4 regions of the Pseudarthrobacter defluvii genome follow, and region 1 is predicted to be linked to each of the others. Evidence: riboswitches for the same ligand, from Rfam matches in the RefSeq annotation. Region 1 holds a riboswitch; each other region holds the start of a gene.
The links. Region 1 has a riboswitch for cyclic di-AMP ahead of JCQ34_RS03180 (hypothetical protein). Riboswitches for the same ligand answer to the same signal wherever they lie in the genome.

Region 1 (4,303 bases):
CGGCGACGCCGGCAAGGAGGGCGCGTCCGGAAGCCGAGGCAAGGACACCGCCGGGTGATAGTTTTGGGGGATGCGCACTCTCGTTGTTGACCACCCCCTGGTCGCCCACAAGCTCACCGTCCTGCGGGACAAGAACACGCCGTCGCCGGTTTTCCGCCAGCTGACGGAAGAGCTGGTGACTTTGCTGGCGTATGAAGCCACGCGGGAGGTCCGCACCGAGCCCGTGACCATCGAGACTCCCGTCAGCACCACTATTGGCACCGCATTCACCAAGCCCACGCCGCTGGTGGTTCCCATCCTGCGTGCCGGCCTGGGAATGCTGGAGGGCATGACCAAGCTGGTGCCCACCGCCGAGGTGGGCTTCCTGGGCATGGCCCGGGACGAGGAAACGCTGGACATCATCACCTACGCCGAGCGCCTCCCGGAGGACCTGACAGGCCGCCAGGTCTTCGTGCTGGACCCCATGCTCGCCACCGGCGGCACGCTGCGCGAGGCCATCAAGTTCCTGTTCAAGCGGGGCGCGTCGGACGTCACCTGCATCTGCCTGCTGGCGGCCCCGGAGGGCCTTGCCAAGCTGGAGGAGGAACTGGGCGACGCAAACGTGCACATCGTCCTGGCCTCCATCGACGAGAAGCTCAACGAGAAGTCCTACATCGTTCCCGGCCTGGGCGACGCCGGCGACCGGCTCTACGGCATCGCAGGGTAGTTTTCACCCTTTCTGGATGCTGGTCCCGCCGCTAGCCTGTGCGGATGGACTGGAAACTGGAACTTGTCTTTGTCCCTGTATCCGACGTTGACCGCGCCAAGGACTTCTACGTCAACAAGGTGGGCTTCAACGCGGACTACGACGAGCGGCCGTCGGACGACATCCGTTTTGTACAGCTGACCCCGCCCGGCTCTGCCTGCTCCATCTGCATGGGCGAGGGGCTTTTGGACGCCCCTCCCGGCACGGGGACCACTCTCCAAATGGTGGTCGACGATATCCAAAAAGCGCACGACCAGCTGAAGAACAACGGTGTGGACGTCAGTGATGTCGAGGTGCTCCCATGGGGCCACTTCGTCTACTTTGCGGATCCGGACGGCAACAAGTGGGCCGTCCAGTACATACCGTGGCGGAACGCTGGGCAGGACAGCAGCGCGCAGGACGCTGGGCAAGGCAACAGTTAAAAGCAAACCGCGGGCCGCATCGTGATGATGCGGCCCGCGGTTTGTGCTGGAATTTCGCAGCTTTGCCCCGTCGCCAAGGCGTACGACGGCGGATGGCCGGCGACACGCCGTCGAACGCCCCCAAAGGTGGGGAGATTCAGCGGAAGAGTTCCCTTTGAGCCCCCGGCGCCAGGGGAGTGGTGCCTAGTACCAGTTGTGGGCGAGGTGGAAGTTCAGTGCGCCGCAGGGGGACTGGTAGCTCTTCTTGATGTAATCGAGGCCCCAGTTGATCTGGGTGCGGTAGTTGGTCAGGTAATCCGCGCCGGAGCTGGCCATCTTCTCCGCGGGCAGGGACTGGACGATGCCGTATGCCCCGCTGCTGGGATTGGTGGCCGTGGTGGTCCAGTCCGACTCCTTGGTCCACAGTGTCTGCAGGCACTGCATCTGGTCAGGTCCCCAGCCAAAGGTTGCCAACTGGCCGGCGGCGTAGGCCTGGGCGCCGGCGGGATCATTAACCGCGACGGCGGGTGCCGGCTCAGGTGCAGGAGCAGGCTCGGGTGCCGGAGCCGGTGCAGGGGCTGGTGCAGGAGCCGGGGCTTCTGCTGCGGGGGCTGCCGGTGCCGGCGCGGGGGCTGGTTCCGCTGCCTGCGGCGCAACGCTTATTGCCGCCGGAACGGACGCTGCCGGGTTGGAACGGATTTCGCTCTTCTCGATGCTCATTTGGGCGTCGGCCGCTGCCGTGGAAGAGTTTGAATCGGTGGATGACACCGGAGTCATGTTGCTGGTCGCCTGACCTGCCGCGCCTACCCCCACCAGCACCGCGCAGGATGCTGCGAGGATCCCGGCTCGCGTACCGAAGCTGGTCTTCTTTGCGGGCTTTGTAGCTGCTTGCTGCTCTGCCCGGTGTTTAGCCTTGGCATGCAGGCATGGTTCTGCCGTGTTTTTGGACATGATTGATCGCCTCTCACACCTGCGGAGTTAGCTGTCGGGTTCGGATGAGGGCATCCGGCCGCACGGAAAAATCACGTACTGGCTTAACCCCAAGGGCGTACATTGCCCGGGACGGTGGGTCCCCCGCCTCTGCCGTTGCTCAATCGGGATCCGGGGAAGCGGCAGAGCTTGGCGTCAACCCGGGATATGCGGCCCGAACGGGAGCCGCACCCAATCGACGGTACAGGAAAAGCATTCCAATGTCACATTTGGGTAACGGATGTCACGATCTTTGGCGCGCCGCTTTGCGGTCTGCGTCCGGTTGAGTCGTTACTTTCGGTACACCATGCCGTGTTGTTACCTTGCCAAGATGTAGAGGGTAGTGCCGCCGATGCTTTGCGGAGTGAAGTTTTCCGAAACCCACTGCGCGATCCGGGCCGAGGCATCCGAACCGGAGGCGGATCGCATGGTTCCGCCGCTGATGAAGTAGTGGATCCTTCCCTGCCTCACGAGGTCCTGGAATTGGGCCAGGGTGGGGGAGGGGTCGGTGCCGTTGAAGCCGCCCACCGCCATCACGGGCAGTTCCGTTGCCAATTGGTACCCGGCGGCATTGTTGGAGCCCACCACCGCTGCTGCCCAGGTGTAACCGGATGCGCCGTCTTTGAGCGCGGCCACGAGATCCGCTGATGGGGTGGGTGCGCCGAGGAGCCCGCCCATGCCGCCCGCAAATCCAGCACCGCCTTGGGTTGTCCCGCCGGTCCCGCCGCGGTTGGCCTGCTGCTGGAAGCCTTGTCCCGTGGAGTTCTGCCCGGCGAAGCCTTGTCCTGTAACTCGGCCGGAGTTGTTCCGGCCGGCCGCACTGAAGCCTCCCGGCCCGCGTCCGCCGGCGCCAAAGCCGGAGGCTGGCCCTGCACTCACGATTGCCCCGCTGTGTGCCGTCGCCGCGGTGGTGATGGAGTAGGCCAGCGGCCCGGCGAGCGACGCGGCAATGGCGAGGGCCGCCGTCGTCCGCTGCATGGAACGCAGGCGCAGGAACCTGTTGAGCCCGAGTCCTGCCGCGGCGGCCACACCTCCGGCGAGCACCAGCCAGCGCAGCCATGGGCCGTAAGCGGACGTGGTTCCCAGCAGATGGAAGGCCATAAGAGCTGCCGTGGCCACCGCTGCGGCCAGGAAGATGCCGGCAGCGGCCTGCCGGCGGTGCTGCCACAGCAGAACGGAGCCCAAGCCGGCCAGCGCGGCGATACCCGGCGCCAGTGCAACCGCGTAGTACGGGTGGATGATGCCGGCCATGAAGCTGAAGACGAGGCCCGTCACCAGGACCCACGAGCCCCAGACGATGACGGAAGCGCGGACGGCATCGGTGCGTGGCGCCCGTCGCCCAACCCACACCAGTCCCACCGCAAGGATGAGGGCGGACGGCAGCAGCCATGCAATTTGGCCGCCAAACTCGCTGTTGAACATCCTGAGTAGGCCGGGAACACCCCAGCCGTTGCCGCCGCCCACGCTGCCCGTTTCGTCGCCCGTCAACCGGCCCAACCCGTTGTAACCCAGGGTCAGCTCCAGGATGGAGTTGTTTTGCGACCCGCCAATGTAAGGCCGCATGTCCGCCGGAGTCAGCTCCACGGCCAGCAGCCACCATCCGGCGGAAATTACCATCGCTGCCGCTGCCGCTGCCAGCCGGAGCAGCCGCCGCCGCATCCTGCCCGGCCCCGCAACCATGTAGGCCAGGGCGAACCCGGGAAGCACCAGCAGGACCTGCAGTTGCTTGGCCAGGAACCCGAAGCCCAGGAACGCCCCGGCCAGCAGGAGCCAGCGCAGCCGGTCCTCCTGGACTGCACGCAGGACCGCGTATCCGGCGGCCGTCATGAGCAGCACCAGCAGGGCGTCCGGGTTGTTGAACCGGAACATCAGTGTGGCCACCGGGGTGAGGGCCAGGACTGCCGCCGCCAGCAGGCCTGCGCGGTGCGCGAGCCGGACGTCACCGGTGGCCGGTGCTGCGGCCCGCCGCACTGCCACGTAGAGCAGCCAGGCAGCGCCAACCCCCATCAGCGCCTGGGGAACCAGGATGCTCCAGGAGCTCAGGCCGAAGATCCGGACCGAGAGCCCCATGATCCACAGGGAAGCCGGCGGCTTGTCCACCGTGATGGCATTCGCGGCGTCGGAGGATCCGAAGAACCAGGCTGCCCAGTCCTGGGATCCGGCCTGGGCTGCGGCTGAATAGAACGCG
Region 2 (4,303 bases), 720 kb from region 1:
TAGTTACGTGCGTAACCGTCCTTGACCTCGACAACATCGCCAGCAGCACCGAGACCGGTAACTTCGTGGGTCAGAATGAGCTTTGCCATGTTAGTTAATCCCTTCCTTAGCCGCGGCCAGCGCCGGAGTAAGGCAGCAGAGCAACTTCGCGGGCGTTCTTGATTGCCTGGGCGATCTTGCGCTGTTCCTGCACCGTAACGCCAGTGACGCGACGGGCGCGGATCTTGCCGCGGTCGGAGATGAACTTGCGCAGCAATGCTACGTCCTTGTAGTCGATGACAGTGATGTCAGCGGCCTTCAAGGGGTTGGACTTTGGTTTGGGCTTACGGAGTTCAGCCTTAGCCATCGTGGAGCTCCTATTCTAGGGAGCCCGTGGATATTGATCCACGGGATGGTGGTGGTCCGACGGCGGCAGCTGCTTTGGGTGCCTTGAGCACCCTGGCAGTCCCGGCGCCGGGCCGTTGTTTGGGTTTTAGAAGGGAGGTTCGGAATCGGGGCCGTTGCCCCAGCCGCCTGCGTTGGACACCCCGGGTGTGGCCCAGGGATCATCCTGTGCAGCCTGCTGGTTGCCGCCGCCCCAGCCTCCGCCGGAGTTGCCGCCCTGGTTTCCACCAGAGTTGCCGCCTCCGAAGCCACCGCCGCTGTTGCCGCCGCCGAAGCCGCCGCCACCCTGTCCGCCGGAGCGCTGGGTGCGGTTGACCTTGGCGTTGGCGTAGCGCAGGCTGGGGCCGATTTCGTCGACCTCAAGCTCGATGACGGTGCGCTTTTCGCCTTCTTTTGTTTCGTAGGAGCGGCTCTTCAGCCTGCCGGTCACGATGACGCGCATACCCTTTGTCAGGGACTCGGCAACGTTTTCGGCTGCTTCACGCCAGACAGCGGCGCGGAGGAACAGGGTCTCCCCGTCCTTCCACTCGTTGGACTGGCGATCAAAGGTGCGGGGGGTGGAAGCGATGGTGAAGTTCGCTACTGCCGAACCGGACGGTGTGAACCGCAATTCCGGGTCATTGGTGAGGTTACCGATGACCGTAATGGTGGTCTCGCCTGCCATCTACTGCCTCCTTGTTCGATCCTGGGTGAAGAGTGCGTTTCCTGCGGGGTAAAGAATGAAGACGGCTGAATTACTCAGCAACAACCTTCTGCTCTTCGGGGCGGGTGATCTTGGTGCGCATGATGGTCTCGTTAAGAGACAGCTGGCGGTCAAGTTCCTTGGCGGTCTCCGGCTTGGCGGTGAAGTTCACCACGGCGTAGATACCTTCGGACTTCTTCTTGATCTCGTAAGCCAGCCGGCGACGGCCCCAGATGTCAACCTTTTCGATGGTTCCACCATCGTTGGTGATGACGTTCAGGAACTTCTGAAGCGACGGCTCAACGGTACGCTCTTCGACCTCGGGGTCGATGATTACCATCAATTCGTAAGGACGCATATGTGAACCCACCTCCTTTGGGCTAAGCGGTTACGGCATTTCCGTAACAGGAGGTTCATTTGCGATTCCGTGCAATGCCTTGCCGCCCGAACGGAGGCAGGCGCAGCACAGACTTCACTATCTTAGTGCATTTGGACCCGATAGGCGATTTGCGCCTGACTCGAGGCTAGCCGCGTGACGGTCTGAGCAGGCATCCCCGGTGACGCTATGTGGAAAACCGGAAAAAGGGGCCGGATGCCACCAAGTCGGGGCACTTCCCGCAGAACCGCGACGTGAGTCCCGTTACCTAATTGTGATTTTAGGGCCACATTCGTGTACGGTCGAGCGGGGGCCGCCCCCAGCCGGCCCCAATCCCGGATGACGCCCAGCTCTGCCGCTTCCGGTGATCCACCAAGTTCCAGGCAGAGGCGGGGGACCCAAGTCTCACGGGCCTGGCTTGCGCCTGCCCTGGGGTGAAGCCGCACACGCGGCCGGATGCCTCATCCGAACCCGACAGCTAACTCCGCAGGCGTTGAGAGGTAACTTCCCCATGCCCGCACACCGCAAAAACAGCGCCCACCCAGCGCCCCGTTATCAAAAAGAGACCGCCGCCGACGCCCCCCTTCATCCTTCCACCGGGGCCAAACCAGGCCCCGGGCGGCGGCCCTGGCCCCTCGCTGCCGGTCTCGCCGCAGCACTCCTCGGGGCGGCTTCCCTGGGCCTCGGCCTGGCCCACAGCACCAACCCCACAGATGTGGCGCGGGTGGCGAGCGCCTCCGACACCGGCAGTGGTGTCCCGGTAAGCGATGTCCCCACGAAGGAACCGGCCGTTGCCCCTGCCCCCGCCACGCCCGCTCCGGCACCTTCCCCGGCTGCCGCTCCTGCTCAGGGCCCGTCCCTCCCCCAGGCTCCTGCCGCGGCAGAGCCGCCGGCACCGGCCGTCCCGGCCGCCCCCGAGGCCCCTATCGCCCTGGCGCCGGCCGCGGCCCAGCTGGCCAGCAGCGGCGCGCCGATGCCCACCGGGGTGCCCGGGAACTGGACCCTGGCGTTTGCCGACGACTTCAACGGCGCCGGATTGGACACCGCCAAGTGGTCCGGCTGCTGGTTCTCCCCCGGCTGCGGAACCATGAACAAGGTCTCCACCAGTCCCGCCAACGTCTCGGTGGCCAACGGAAACCTTGCCTTGGGCCTGGCATCCTCCACTTCCGGCGCGTTGGTGTCGACCAACCCGAAGGGCGGCGCAGGCACGGGCTTCCAGTTCACCACCGGCTACGTGGAGGCGCGCATCAAGTTCCCCGGAAACGCCAATGGCCTCTTCAACTGGCCCGCATTCTGGACCACGGGGCAGTCCTGGCCGGCCACCGGCGAGAACGACATCGCCGAGGTGCTCCAGGCGAAGATGACCGTTAATTACCATTCCACTTCCGGCTCGCAGAACCAGGGCGGCGTCGGCGGGAACTGGGCCAATGAATACCACACCTTTGGCCTGCACCGGATGGCCAACTCGTCGGATGTCTACTTCGACGGCGTCAAGGTCAAGTCTTACCCCACGAATGACGGAAACGCCCCGCAGTACATCGTGCTGAACGTGGGCGCCTCGTCAACGAACCCGGCCTACGGCCCCCAGTCCCAGATGCTGGTGGACTACGTGCGGGCCTGGCAGTAGCCAGCCACGCACCCATGTGATGAAGGACGACGGCGGGACCTCCCGCCGTCGTCCTTTCGCTTTTCCTGTGGTTTCCCTCAAGGTTGCCTAAAGCAACCCTTCCACCCTTGATGTGATCCATTACACTCTTGCAATGAAGCTCCTGTACGTGACGGAAAGCGTGCCCAACCGGGATCCAGAACTGGGGGATGGCAGCTCCATGATTCCGTACGAGGTGATCCTGCACCTTCCTGCCGATGTTGCCGTCACGCTGCTGACTTTCTCCGGTCCCGTTCCGGTCCCGGCAGCCATCAGGAACCGGTGTGAGACGGTGTACGAACTGGCCCCGCGGGAAGAACTTTCGGCCTTCGTGCGGTCCCTGGGCGGCCTCACCGGCCTGGGAAAACAGCGGCGCGCCACACCCTCCGCCCGCGCTGCCGCCGCCCGCCTGTCCGCCGGCCAGGACGCCACGCTGATCCACGGACCGCACGCCCTCTTCCTGTCCCACCACATCACCGGGCCGCTAGTGCTGCAGACGGTGGACCCCTGGTCCATCCGGGCCGGCATGGACACCGCCATCGCGCGGACGTTCCGGCCCGCCTACCGGCTGCGTGAAGAGTTGGCGGCACGCGCTGAACGGCAGTTGCCGGCAAGAGCCCGGCTGCTGACCGTCGGGGCGCAGGACGCTGCCGCGTGGGCCGCCAAGCTGGGCAGGCCGGTCAGGAGCATCCCCAACGGAACGGAAGTGGCAACAGGACCCCGCAGGAGGCGGGATGTACCCGTGGTGTGTTTCGCGGGCAGCCTCAACTACGCCCCCAATGTGGACAGCGCCGCTGTATTGGTTGAAAGAATCGCGCCCCAGGTGTGGCGGGAGGTGCCGGACGCCCGCTTCGTCATCGCGGGGCGCCGGCCCACACCGGCCGTGCAGGCACTGGCCGGCCCACAGGTGGAAGTCCTGGCCAACGTGCCCTCCATCCTGGACGTATTCCACGGGGCCGATGTGGCGGTCTTCCCGGACGAACACGGCGTGGGTATCCGGAACTCCGTGCTGGAAGCCCTGGCAGCCGGGCTGCCCGTGGTGGCAACGCCGGTGGCCGCCAGGGAACTGCCTGCGCATCCGCTGCTGGCCGTTGAGGGCAGCATGGACGCCCTTGTCCGCAGGGTGGTGGAGCAGCTCAGACTCCCCCGGGCTGCCCAGGAACCACCGCAAGGACCAGGGCAAGGGGCGCCGCAGGACGGATCCACCGGAGGAACC
Region 3 (4,303 bases), on a different replicon from region 1:
GTCCCGAAAGACGTTGGCCACGATCAAGACGAACCTGTTCTGGGCGTTCTTCTACAACGCCGTGGGCATCCCGGTCGCCGCGCTGGGCCTGCTGAACCCGATGATCGCCGGCGCCGCGATGGCCGCCAGCTCGGTCCTGGTGGTGACCAACTCGCTGCGGTTGCGCCGCTTCGGACGGACGCAATGAGGTGAAACGCCGCCCACCTGCGGCAGACATGCTGAAGGCCGGTGATGCACAGCCCCCAAGGCAGCACATCACCGGCCTTCAGTAGTTTATTTACCCGCGCGGACGAACGTGACGGCGCCCTTGGAGGCCATCCAGGTCAGCGGGCGGTCTGAGTTTCCGCAACCAGGAACAGCTGACGGATCATAGCCGGAATCCTCGTGTCTCGTTAAATGTAGGCCGAGGGATTGACGGTGGCACCGTTGACTACGACTTCGAAATGAAGATGGCAACCAGTTGACGCCCCGGTCGTACCAACGCCCGCAATCTCTTGGCCCTGCGTTACTGGTTGCCCGATAGAAACACCGATGCTGGCCAAGTGGTTGTATGTGGTCTTCATCCCGTTGCCATGATCCACAACGATCCGGTTGCCACCGCCATATGGGCTCCAGCCCGCCTCGACGACTTTCCCTGAGCCCGCAGCGAACACCGGAGTCGAGCATGCTCCTGTCAGGTCGACGCCAGTGTGCAGTTCGCCGGCAGCTCCGGTGATGGGGCTGACACGGAATCCGTAGGGGGAGCTCACATTCATGGCGGCCAGTGGTGCCCTCAGGCCGCTGGACTGCTCAGTGGGGGCCACCGCATCCGGTGCCACTGGGGTCGATCCTGAAACCGTTCCGGCAGCCTCCACGGGCGACGCCGGTTTAGGAGCCGGCTGGGAGGTCACTGCGGGGCTGTCAAAGGTCAGGATGGCGGTCGGCACTGCGGTAACGGCAGCCTCAACGGCAGGAACTGTGGACGCGGCGGTCCGGTCCGGGGCTCCGGCGCGGCCACCCGGGTCGGCCTGCGCAGCCGAAAGGGCCGTCAGGGCGATCATTCCCGTGACGGCAGCTGTAACGCCCCACTGTTGGCTCCGCAGCAGAATGGCAGCGTCACGCATAAGGGGGCGGCGTGGCCTGGGAGCAGGAAGGGCACGGCGACGGCCGTGTTTGGGCTGGGCAGACAAGATAGTGGTCCTCTCGGCGCCGGCGAAGTTAGCTGTCGGATTCGGACGAGTGGACTGTCCGGCTGCTGGAGGACGCGCGGCAGCGCAGCCGCCAAGTAGCTTCGCCCCAAGGCGCGCTCCGCGCGCGCCGTAAGTGGATCCTCCGCCCCCGCCTTGAGAAATTCATAGTTGTAGGCCGCCGGCGGGGTTTGGCGTAGCGGGCAACACATACCCGCCAGGGGTATGCCTCCCTAGAGTAGCGAACCGTTCGCATAAGTTACAAATCCGTTATTCACTCCACTCGCGGCTGCCTGACCCAAGCAGCGCGCATTGCCCGCACGGTGGCGGGCGGACATCGTGATCGGGCGATCCGGTGGTTACGGGCACTGACCCGGCCGGATCGCGCAACCGATTGGCTGCCCCGCCGTACGCTGGCGCGCATAGAGACCAACCTGTTTTGGGCGTTCTTCTCTAACGCCGTCGGCATCCCGGTCGCCGCGCTGGGCCTGCGCAACCCGATGATCGCCGGCGCTGCGATGGCCGCCAGCTCGGTCCTGGTGGCTACCAACCATGTGCGGTCGCGCCGCTTTGGACCGCCGTTACGGGATGAATCTGCGTCCAACCGGGGCAGAAGTGCTGAAGGGCCGGTGATGCACAGCCCCCAAGGCAGTGCATCACCGGCCCTTCAGTGGCTTACTTACCGGCGCGGACGAACGTGACGCTGCCCTTGGAGGTCATCCAGGTCAGCGGGTGCACTGCGGTTTCGTTCTTCCCGTTCAGGCCCGAGCTGAGGACCTGGCCGTTGCCGACGTAGATTCCTACGTGGCCGGGCTGCATGACCATGTCGCCGGGCTGCGGGTCGGTGACCACGGTGCCGTAGTTCATGAACTGCATGGGACCCAGGTCCCCGACACGGATACCGGCAGCGTTGAGGGCGTTTTCGACCAGTCGGGTGCAGTCCTGGATCATGCCGATCTGGGCGTAGGCGGAGGAAACCATGATGGCGTTGATACCGCCGGCCACGGGCGCGGCTACAGGAGCGGCAGCAGCAGGGGCAACCGTCACCCGCGCCTTCACGGGCGCAGCCGCTGCAGCCACCGCGGGTGCGGCGGACGCCTTGGGCGCCTCGACGGCGGCTGGCTTGGGTGCTTCCACCACCGGCGCCGGGGTGGTCTCCACCGCGGGGCGCTCGAAGGAAATCCGGACCGTTGCGTCCGCACTGAGCGGGGCCTGGACCTGGCTGGCGACTTCCAGTGCCTGAGCCGGCTCCGCCTCACGCTGGGCCGGGGCATCGGCTGCCTGGGCGGCAATGCCACTGGTCAGGACAAGGCCGGACGCCGCGGCGATAACGGCCGCCTGCCGGCCGGCGGCACCGGCGTTTCCGGCGACCGATTTGGACAACACCGCAAGGGCGCTGGTCTGGACAGGGACCGCGCGGTGGCGGCCGTGAGCTTTGCGCATGGGCATGAAAGGGCCTCTCCCACTGCCTGCGAGGTTAGCTGTCGGATTCGGATGGGAGACACCCGGCCGGACCGGCGCCAAAAGCACCAGGCACGGCTTCACCCCAAGACCTGCCCGCAGCAGGCCACTGTTGGTTTCCCCGTCTCTGCCGGACGAAAGTTGCGAACGGATCCCGGGCAGCGGCAGAGTTAGGCAAGTCCGCTCGGGAGTGCCGCATTCGGAGAAACCGGCACGGCTTCGACCGTACTTCACGCAGGCCTCATTTGTCACATTTGAATAACATGAGATGCATATCACAGGACATCTCCTTTCTTCCCGATACCCCCACCCGGTATAGTTTCTGTTGTTGTCAGTGAAGTGGTATGTCCCGGCCGGCCCCTGCGCCCGGCTTTCACAGCCGTTCAATCCCAGCGCCCATTAGTCCTTCGTCAAGGAATGGAAACTGACATGTGTGGAACCGAAAACCGTACCCAGCTGCCGCTTGCTTCCTCCGCGTCCGGGTGCAGCTGCTGCTCGACTGAAGCCGCCCCTGCCCCCACCGCAGCCGCCGGTGCCACTACCGTTGAATTCGCTGTGGACGGCTTGACCTGCGGGCACTGCGTTCAGACGGTCGAGAAGGCCGTCTCTGCCGTTGATGGGGTGGAGTCTGCCTCCGTTGATCTCGTCCCTGGCGGCCGTTCCCGTCTGTGGGTGCAAGGTACGGTTGACGCGGCAGCGACGCGGGAGGCTGTGACTGCCGCCGGGTATACCTTCGTCGGAATCTAATGTCTGCACGTCCCCGGAGCCTCTCCTCGCGCGGGGCATTGTGCTTTCCGGGGAGGAGGGCCGTTCCACAATGACAGCACCCGCAGGTGCCCCCGGGCGGCTTGTGCCGGAAAGCCACCATCCCGACGCCGACGCCGGTAGACGGACATGCAGGCCCGCGCGTTTGAACTAGAAGGAGCGGGCCGGCAGGCACATTCTGCAGGTTTACCCTTGTAGTGAGAACTCTACGGAAAGGAGGAAGAGTCGTGACTCCAGCGCATCGTCGCCTTCTCACGGCCCTCCTCCTGCGGGGAGGGTTCCTGACCGCGGCCCTGGCCATCATTGCCGGCATCTTTGGCATGCACGTCATGAGCGGCGCCCACGACATGCCCCCGGGTTCCTCCATGTCAATGGCAGGCCCAGGGGGGTCGACGCAGCTGCAGACCATGACGGCCAGCCACGTCCACGCCATGGGGACGTCAAGAGGTGTGGCCTCAAATGATCCGGCGGCCGCGGGTTCCTTCTCCTTGTCGTCCTGTGACCCGGCGGGGTCGTGCACCGAGATGTCTGCCGGTGACGCCGCCTGTGTCCTTGCCCCGGGACATACGACTCTCGCAGCTCCACTGCCGGGAACAGCGCCCTACGATCTGCCCGATTTTGGTGCCGCCGCTGCGCTCGGCAGCACCTATGCCTACTCACCGGGCAGCCCCTCCCCCGGTGACCTCTGTATCAGCCGGACGTAAACCACTCCACCGCGCCGTGCCTTCAACCGGCGCCATCGTCCAGCCAGTTAGCCAGCAGCAAATACACCAAACCCTTGGGGTTTGCCGTTGCATGCCCCCTTCCAGGCGGATCCGCCGCCGCTGATACTTTGAGGACCCTGATTTTCATGAAGAAAGCCCTGACCATTTCCGCTGCCGCCATCGCCGCAGCCATCGCCCTCGCCGGAT
Region 4 (4,303 bases), 160 kb from region 1:
GGAACTCACGGACACCGGCCGCAAGCGGGCCACCGAAGTGATGCGCAAGCATCGGCTCGCCGAACGCCTGCTGGCGGACGTTATTGGGCTGGACTGGGCCTACGTCCACGATGAAGCCTGCCGCTGGGAACATGTGATGAGTGAGAGGGTGGAGCGGCGCATCTACGAGATGCTGGACCACCCCACCGAGTCCCCATACGGCAACCCCATCCCCGGCCTTGCCGCGCTGGGCGGCCAGCCGGCCCCCGGCTTTGGTGACGGGGCCATCAGCCTGGTGGAGGCGATGAAGAGCTACGGGCCTGCGTCGGGCGTGACCATCAGCCGCCTCGCGGAACCGATCCAGGTGGAGCCCGAACTGCTGGCGCAGTTGGACGAAGGCGGAATCCGGCCCGGCGCTGCCGTGACCCTGGAACGCGTGGGCGATTACATCTCGGTGCGGGTGACCGGGATTGAAGGAGCGCTGGAGCTTCCGCCCGAGGTGGCCGCGCATGTCTTCGTGGCCATCAAGCAGGGCTGAAGCGGGACTTCCATACCCCGGGCCTGCCCTTCCACGCAAAGATAACGGAATTGTTACCAAGGGTCTTAAGCCCCTATAGTAGAACCAGTCGTTGAAACTTAAGCGTTACCTGATCCGGAGCCGAGCTCTGCCAGCGGGTCAGGTGCACGAGTCGTTACTGGCAGAGGCGGGGGAACCACAATCGGCAGCGGGGGACTGCCTTGGGGTGAAGTCCGTCAGCAGCAAGCCTCTCCAGTGAAGGATTCTTCCGGGAATATCCCTGCGCAGAAGCTTGCCCTTGGCGGGCCGGGTCTTTGATCTCTCTGACCCGAATCCGACAGCTAACTCCGCAGGCTTCTCCAGAGAGGAAACCCTTCTTGACCATGCAGACCCCCCGGGGACGCCGCCGTGCTGCCGGCCCCCCTTCGGCACCGCGGGTTGTCGAAGATGCCGCAGCGGAGCGCCCCCGCGACCTCCATCGCGACGCCCGCCGCCGCCGGGGTCCATTCCGCCAGATGACGGAGTTTGCAGCCGCCAGCGGCATAGGCCAGAAAGCCGGCATGGCCCTTGCTGCCACCGGCCTGGTTCTGACTGTGACTGTGCCCGCCACAGGTCCCGTTATGGCCACTGACGCCGCCGGCAGCGCCCCGGTCGCAGCCTCCTCCGTCACGCCCCAGCCCCAGATTTCAGCAGATATCGGTGCCCAGATCGACTTCAGCCGCTCGGCAGTGGTGACCCAGGCCGATCCGGACGGAAAGCTGAAGCAACTCCTGAGTGCCCAGTCGGCCGGCTCCGTGACGCGTGCCGCGTCAGCCGGCACCCTGGCCGCACCGCTGGCCTCGCTTGTCACCGCTTCCCCCTTCGGTTACAGGGTCAGTCCCATTACCGGGGGCTCGGGCGACTTCCACAGGGGCCAGGACTTTGTGGCGCAATGCGGGACCTCCGTCCTGGCGGCCGCCACCGGTACCGTGACCTTCGCCGGCTGGCATCAGTTCGGCGGCGGAAACCGGGTGGTTATTGACCATGGAAATGGGCTGGAAACCACGTACAACCACCTGTCATCCTTCAACGTCAAGGTGGGCCAGACCGTGTCCCGCGGGGACGTTGTGGCCCTGAGCGGCACCACCGGCGCGTCCACCGGCTGCCACCTGCACTTCGAGGTCCAGGTCAACGGCGAAGTGGTCGATCCCATGGGCTGGTTGTAACCGAATGATTGTCCACTCTCAGATCGCCGTGACTCGCCGTGACCTGAATGTGACATTGAAACAAAACTGCTGTACCGTCTAACTCGCGTCAACTTTTCCGAAGTTGACGCTCTTGAGTGGATTGCCTAACTCTGCCACCGCTCAAGGTCCGTTCGCATTTCATCGTCTGGCAGGGGCGGGGGAACCAATTTCGGCCTTCTTCCAGAAGGTCTTGGGGTTAAGTCACAAGCTTCCCAGGAAGCAGCGTGGCCGGGTGACTCCCATCCGAATCCGACAGCTCACCTCGCAGGCATTGGGAGAGGCTACCTTCGTGTCTTCACGCCATCATTCTGCGCGCCACCGTGCGCAAACGGTTCGCACCAGCCCCTTGGATGCCGTTTCCAAGGCCGTAAGTGCAAATGCCGGGACCGTAGGCCGCCAGGCTGCCGTTGTGGCAGCCGCATCGGGCCTCATCCTGAGCATGGGACTGCCGGCCACCGCTGCCGACACCACTGCCGGTGTCTCAGCGTCCACCGAGTCCGGTTCGGCCCAGACGGCCCTCGCCGTCACCGCTGCCCCCACTGCTACGGTTTCCTTCGAGCGCCCCGTGGTGAAGACCACCGCTGCTCCGAAGGTGGAAGCGGTGCGCACCCAGTCCACCGACACGGCGAACGGCGCAGCCACTGCTGCCGCTGCCGCCGGCCAGGACGCCTCCCCGGTCACCAAGACCGCCGAGACCGTGTCCTCCGCGTCCACCTCAGGCATCGCAGCCATCGCCTACACCGGCATCGGCCACTCGTACGTCTGGGGCGGCACCAGCCCCGTCACCGGTTGGGACTGCTCCGGTTTCGTGCAGTGGGTGTACGCCCAGGCCGGCATCAGCATTCCCCGCACCAACGCGTGGACCATCATGAGCCCCACCTCCACCCCGCAGCCCGGTGACCTGGTTGTCCAGAACGGTGGAGCGCACGTCGGCATCTACGTCGGCAACGGCATGATGATCAGCGCACTCAACCCCTCACAGGGCACGCTGCTCCACTCGCCTGCAGCCACCGGTAGCTCGTCGTACTACCACCTCAACAAATAGTTCTTGGGCTCCATGCTCCAAGGGCTATTTCTTTGCCCAAAGCTTCTTCGCTAGAAACCACATCCCCGTTCGGGACGCGCCGGCGTACCCCCAAGATGCCGGCGCGTCTACCACCCTTTGCCTGCCTACATGCGGTCGCAAGGAAAACGAAAGAGAGAACTGATGACGACTCGTGCTACCGCACGGCACCGCGCCGAGGTCACCAAGACCAACTCGATCGCAGTCATTGCCAAGGCTGTCAGCGACAACGCCGGCGGCATGGGCCGCCAGGCCGCGGTCATTGCCGCAGCTTCCGGCCTGGTCCTGACCAGCGGCATTGCCGCGAATGCCGCCGACGCGAACGTCAAGCGCGACTCTGCTCCCGCCTCCGCGCTGGAAGTTGAATCCGCGGTCGACGCCCCGATTTCCGCAGCTTCCACCATCGCCATCAGCTTCGAGAAGCCCGCCGTGACCACCACGCCGGCGCCCGTCGTCGAGCCGGAGCCGCAGGTTGAAGTGCAGGAAGCTGCCCCTGCTCCCGCCGCGGAGCCCGCTGCCCAGCCCGTTGCCGCTCCCAAGGTCACGGCCAAGGTTGCCACCGCTGCTGCCCCGGCCGCTCCTGCGGCGCAGGCTTCCGCCAGTGGCAAGGGTGCCGCAATCCTCTCCGCCGCCTACGCCCAGCTCGGTGTCCACCAGGACTGCACCATGCTGGTGACCAACGCCTTGGCCGCCGTCGGCATCCACTTCCATGACTGGCCCGCCGGGTACCTTTCCCTCGGTGACACGGTGCCTGCCTCCCAGGCCCAGCCCGGAGACCTCATCTACTACGCCGATGGTGGTGGAGGAATGGCACACATCGCTGTCTACGCCGGAAATGGCATGGCCGTCCATGGCGGCTTCAACGGCAACGACACCGTGGTCTTCAGCGCAAACGTGGGCTCCGGACCGGTTTTCATCCACGTCAGGTAAGCACCCCGCGTGCGGCACAGGCAACAGCCGGTGCCTACCGTCAAAGGACCCCCGCCCTCCCGGCGGGGGTCCTTTGCGTTTAAAGCAGCTCCAGGCCGGCCGGGGATGACTGCCCGGCGTCGCCTTTTCCGGCACGGCATCCGGGCGGCGATTACCTGATTTTGCACTTCTCTGTTTACTCTTGTGATGTCGATCCATAGCCCGGACATGCCGAGGGCAGCCGGCCCTCGTGCCCCTGACGGGTGCGGCCGTGAAGAGGTAAGTGCATGCGCACTCTCGTTCTGAATGCTGGATATGAACCGCTGGCGGTTATTACTTTCCGCCGGGCGCTGGTGCTTGTGCTCACAGGCAAGGCGAGCGTCGTGGCCGAAGGGGATGACCCCGTGGTGGGGCCCACCGACGTCCTGGGCCGTCCGTCCGTGATCCTCCTCAACCGGTACATCCGGCCCCGATACAACCACTCCACGGCTGTCAGCCGCAGGGGTGTGCTCAGACGCGACGGCCATAAATGCGCGTACTGCGGCAAGGCGGCGCACACCATTGACCATGTACACCCCAAATCCCGGGGTGGGGCTGACTCATGGGAGA

Region 2: another riboswitch for cyclic di-AMP. It lies ahead of JCQ34_RS19310 (glycoside hydrolase family 16 protein); the one in region 1 lies ahead of JCQ34_RS03180 (hypothetical protein).
Region 3: another riboswitch for cyclic di-AMP. It lies ahead of JCQ34_RS19925 (NlpC/P60 family protein); the one in region 1 lies ahead of JCQ34_RS03180 (hypothetical protein).
Region 4: another riboswitch for cyclic di-AMP. It lies ahead of JCQ34_RS03835 (C40 family peptidase); the one in region 1 lies ahead of JCQ34_RS03180 (hypothetical protein).

The regions. Positions count from the first base shown of each region.
Region 1 covers NZ_CP066362.1:647,275-651,577, forward strand. Annotated here, with positions in the region: gene JCQ34_RS03165 (phosphatase PAP2 family protein) at 1-58, shown strand, start outside; gene upp (uracil phosphoribosyltransferase) at 71-706, shown strand; gene JCQ34_RS03175 (glyoxalase superfamily protein) at 751-1,167, shown strand; gene JCQ34_RS03180 (hypothetical protein) at 1,351-2,097, opposite strand; cyclic di-AMP (ydaO/yuaA leader) riboswitch at 2,103-2,263, opposite strand; gene JCQ34_RS03185 (ArnT family glycosyltransferase) at 2,434-4,303, opposite strand, start outside.
Region 2 covers NZ_CP066362.1:4,146,168-4,150,470, forward strand. Annotated here, with positions in the region: gene rplI (50S ribosomal protein L9) at 1-89, opposite strand, end outside; gene rpsR (30S ribosomal protein S18) at 107-346, opposite strand; gene JCQ34_RS19300 (single-stranded DNA-binding protein) at 473-1,048, opposite strand; gene rpsF (30S ribosomal protein S6) at 1,119-1,424, opposite strand; cyclic di-AMP (ydaO/yuaA leader) riboswitch at 1,803-1,949, shown strand; gene JCQ34_RS19310 (glycoside hydrolase family 16 protein) at 1,954-3,069, shown strand; gene JCQ34_RS19315 (glycosyltransferase) at 3,203-4,303, shown strand, end outside.
Region 3 covers NZ_CP066363.1:68,249-72,551, forward strand. Annotated here, with positions in the region: gene JCQ34_RS19915 (heavy metal translocating P-type ATPase) at 1-187, shown strand, start outside; gene JCQ34_RS19920 (M23 family metallopeptidase) at 393-1,103, opposite strand; cyclic di-AMP (ydaO/yuaA leader) riboswitch at 1,175-1,339, opposite strand; gene JCQ34_RS19925 (NlpC/P60 family protein) at 1,842-2,615, opposite strand; cyclic di-AMP (ydaO/yuaA leader) riboswitch at 2,623-2,804, opposite strand; gene JCQ34_RS19930 (heavy-metal-associated domain-containing protein) at 3,057-3,374, shown strand; gene JCQ34_RS19935 (hypothetical protein) at 3,620-4,096, shown strand; gene JCQ34_RS19940 (DUF305 domain-containing protein) at 4,243-4,303, shown strand, end outside.
Region 4 covers NZ_CP066362.1:808,527-812,829, forward strand. Annotated here, with positions in the region: gene JCQ34_RS03825 (metal-dependent transcriptional regulator) at 1-517, shown strand, start outside; cyclic di-AMP (ydaO/yuaA leader) riboswitch at 657-868, shown strand; gene JCQ34_RS03830 (M23 family metallopeptidase) at 880-1,701, shown strand; cyclic di-AMP (ydaO/yuaA leader) riboswitch at 1,830-2,007, shown strand; gene JCQ34_RS03835 (C40 family peptidase) at 2,162-2,767, shown strand; gene JCQ34_RS03840 (NlpC/P60 family protein) at 2,930-3,715, shown strand; gene JCQ34_RS03845 (HNH endonuclease) at 3,982-4,303, shown strand, end outside.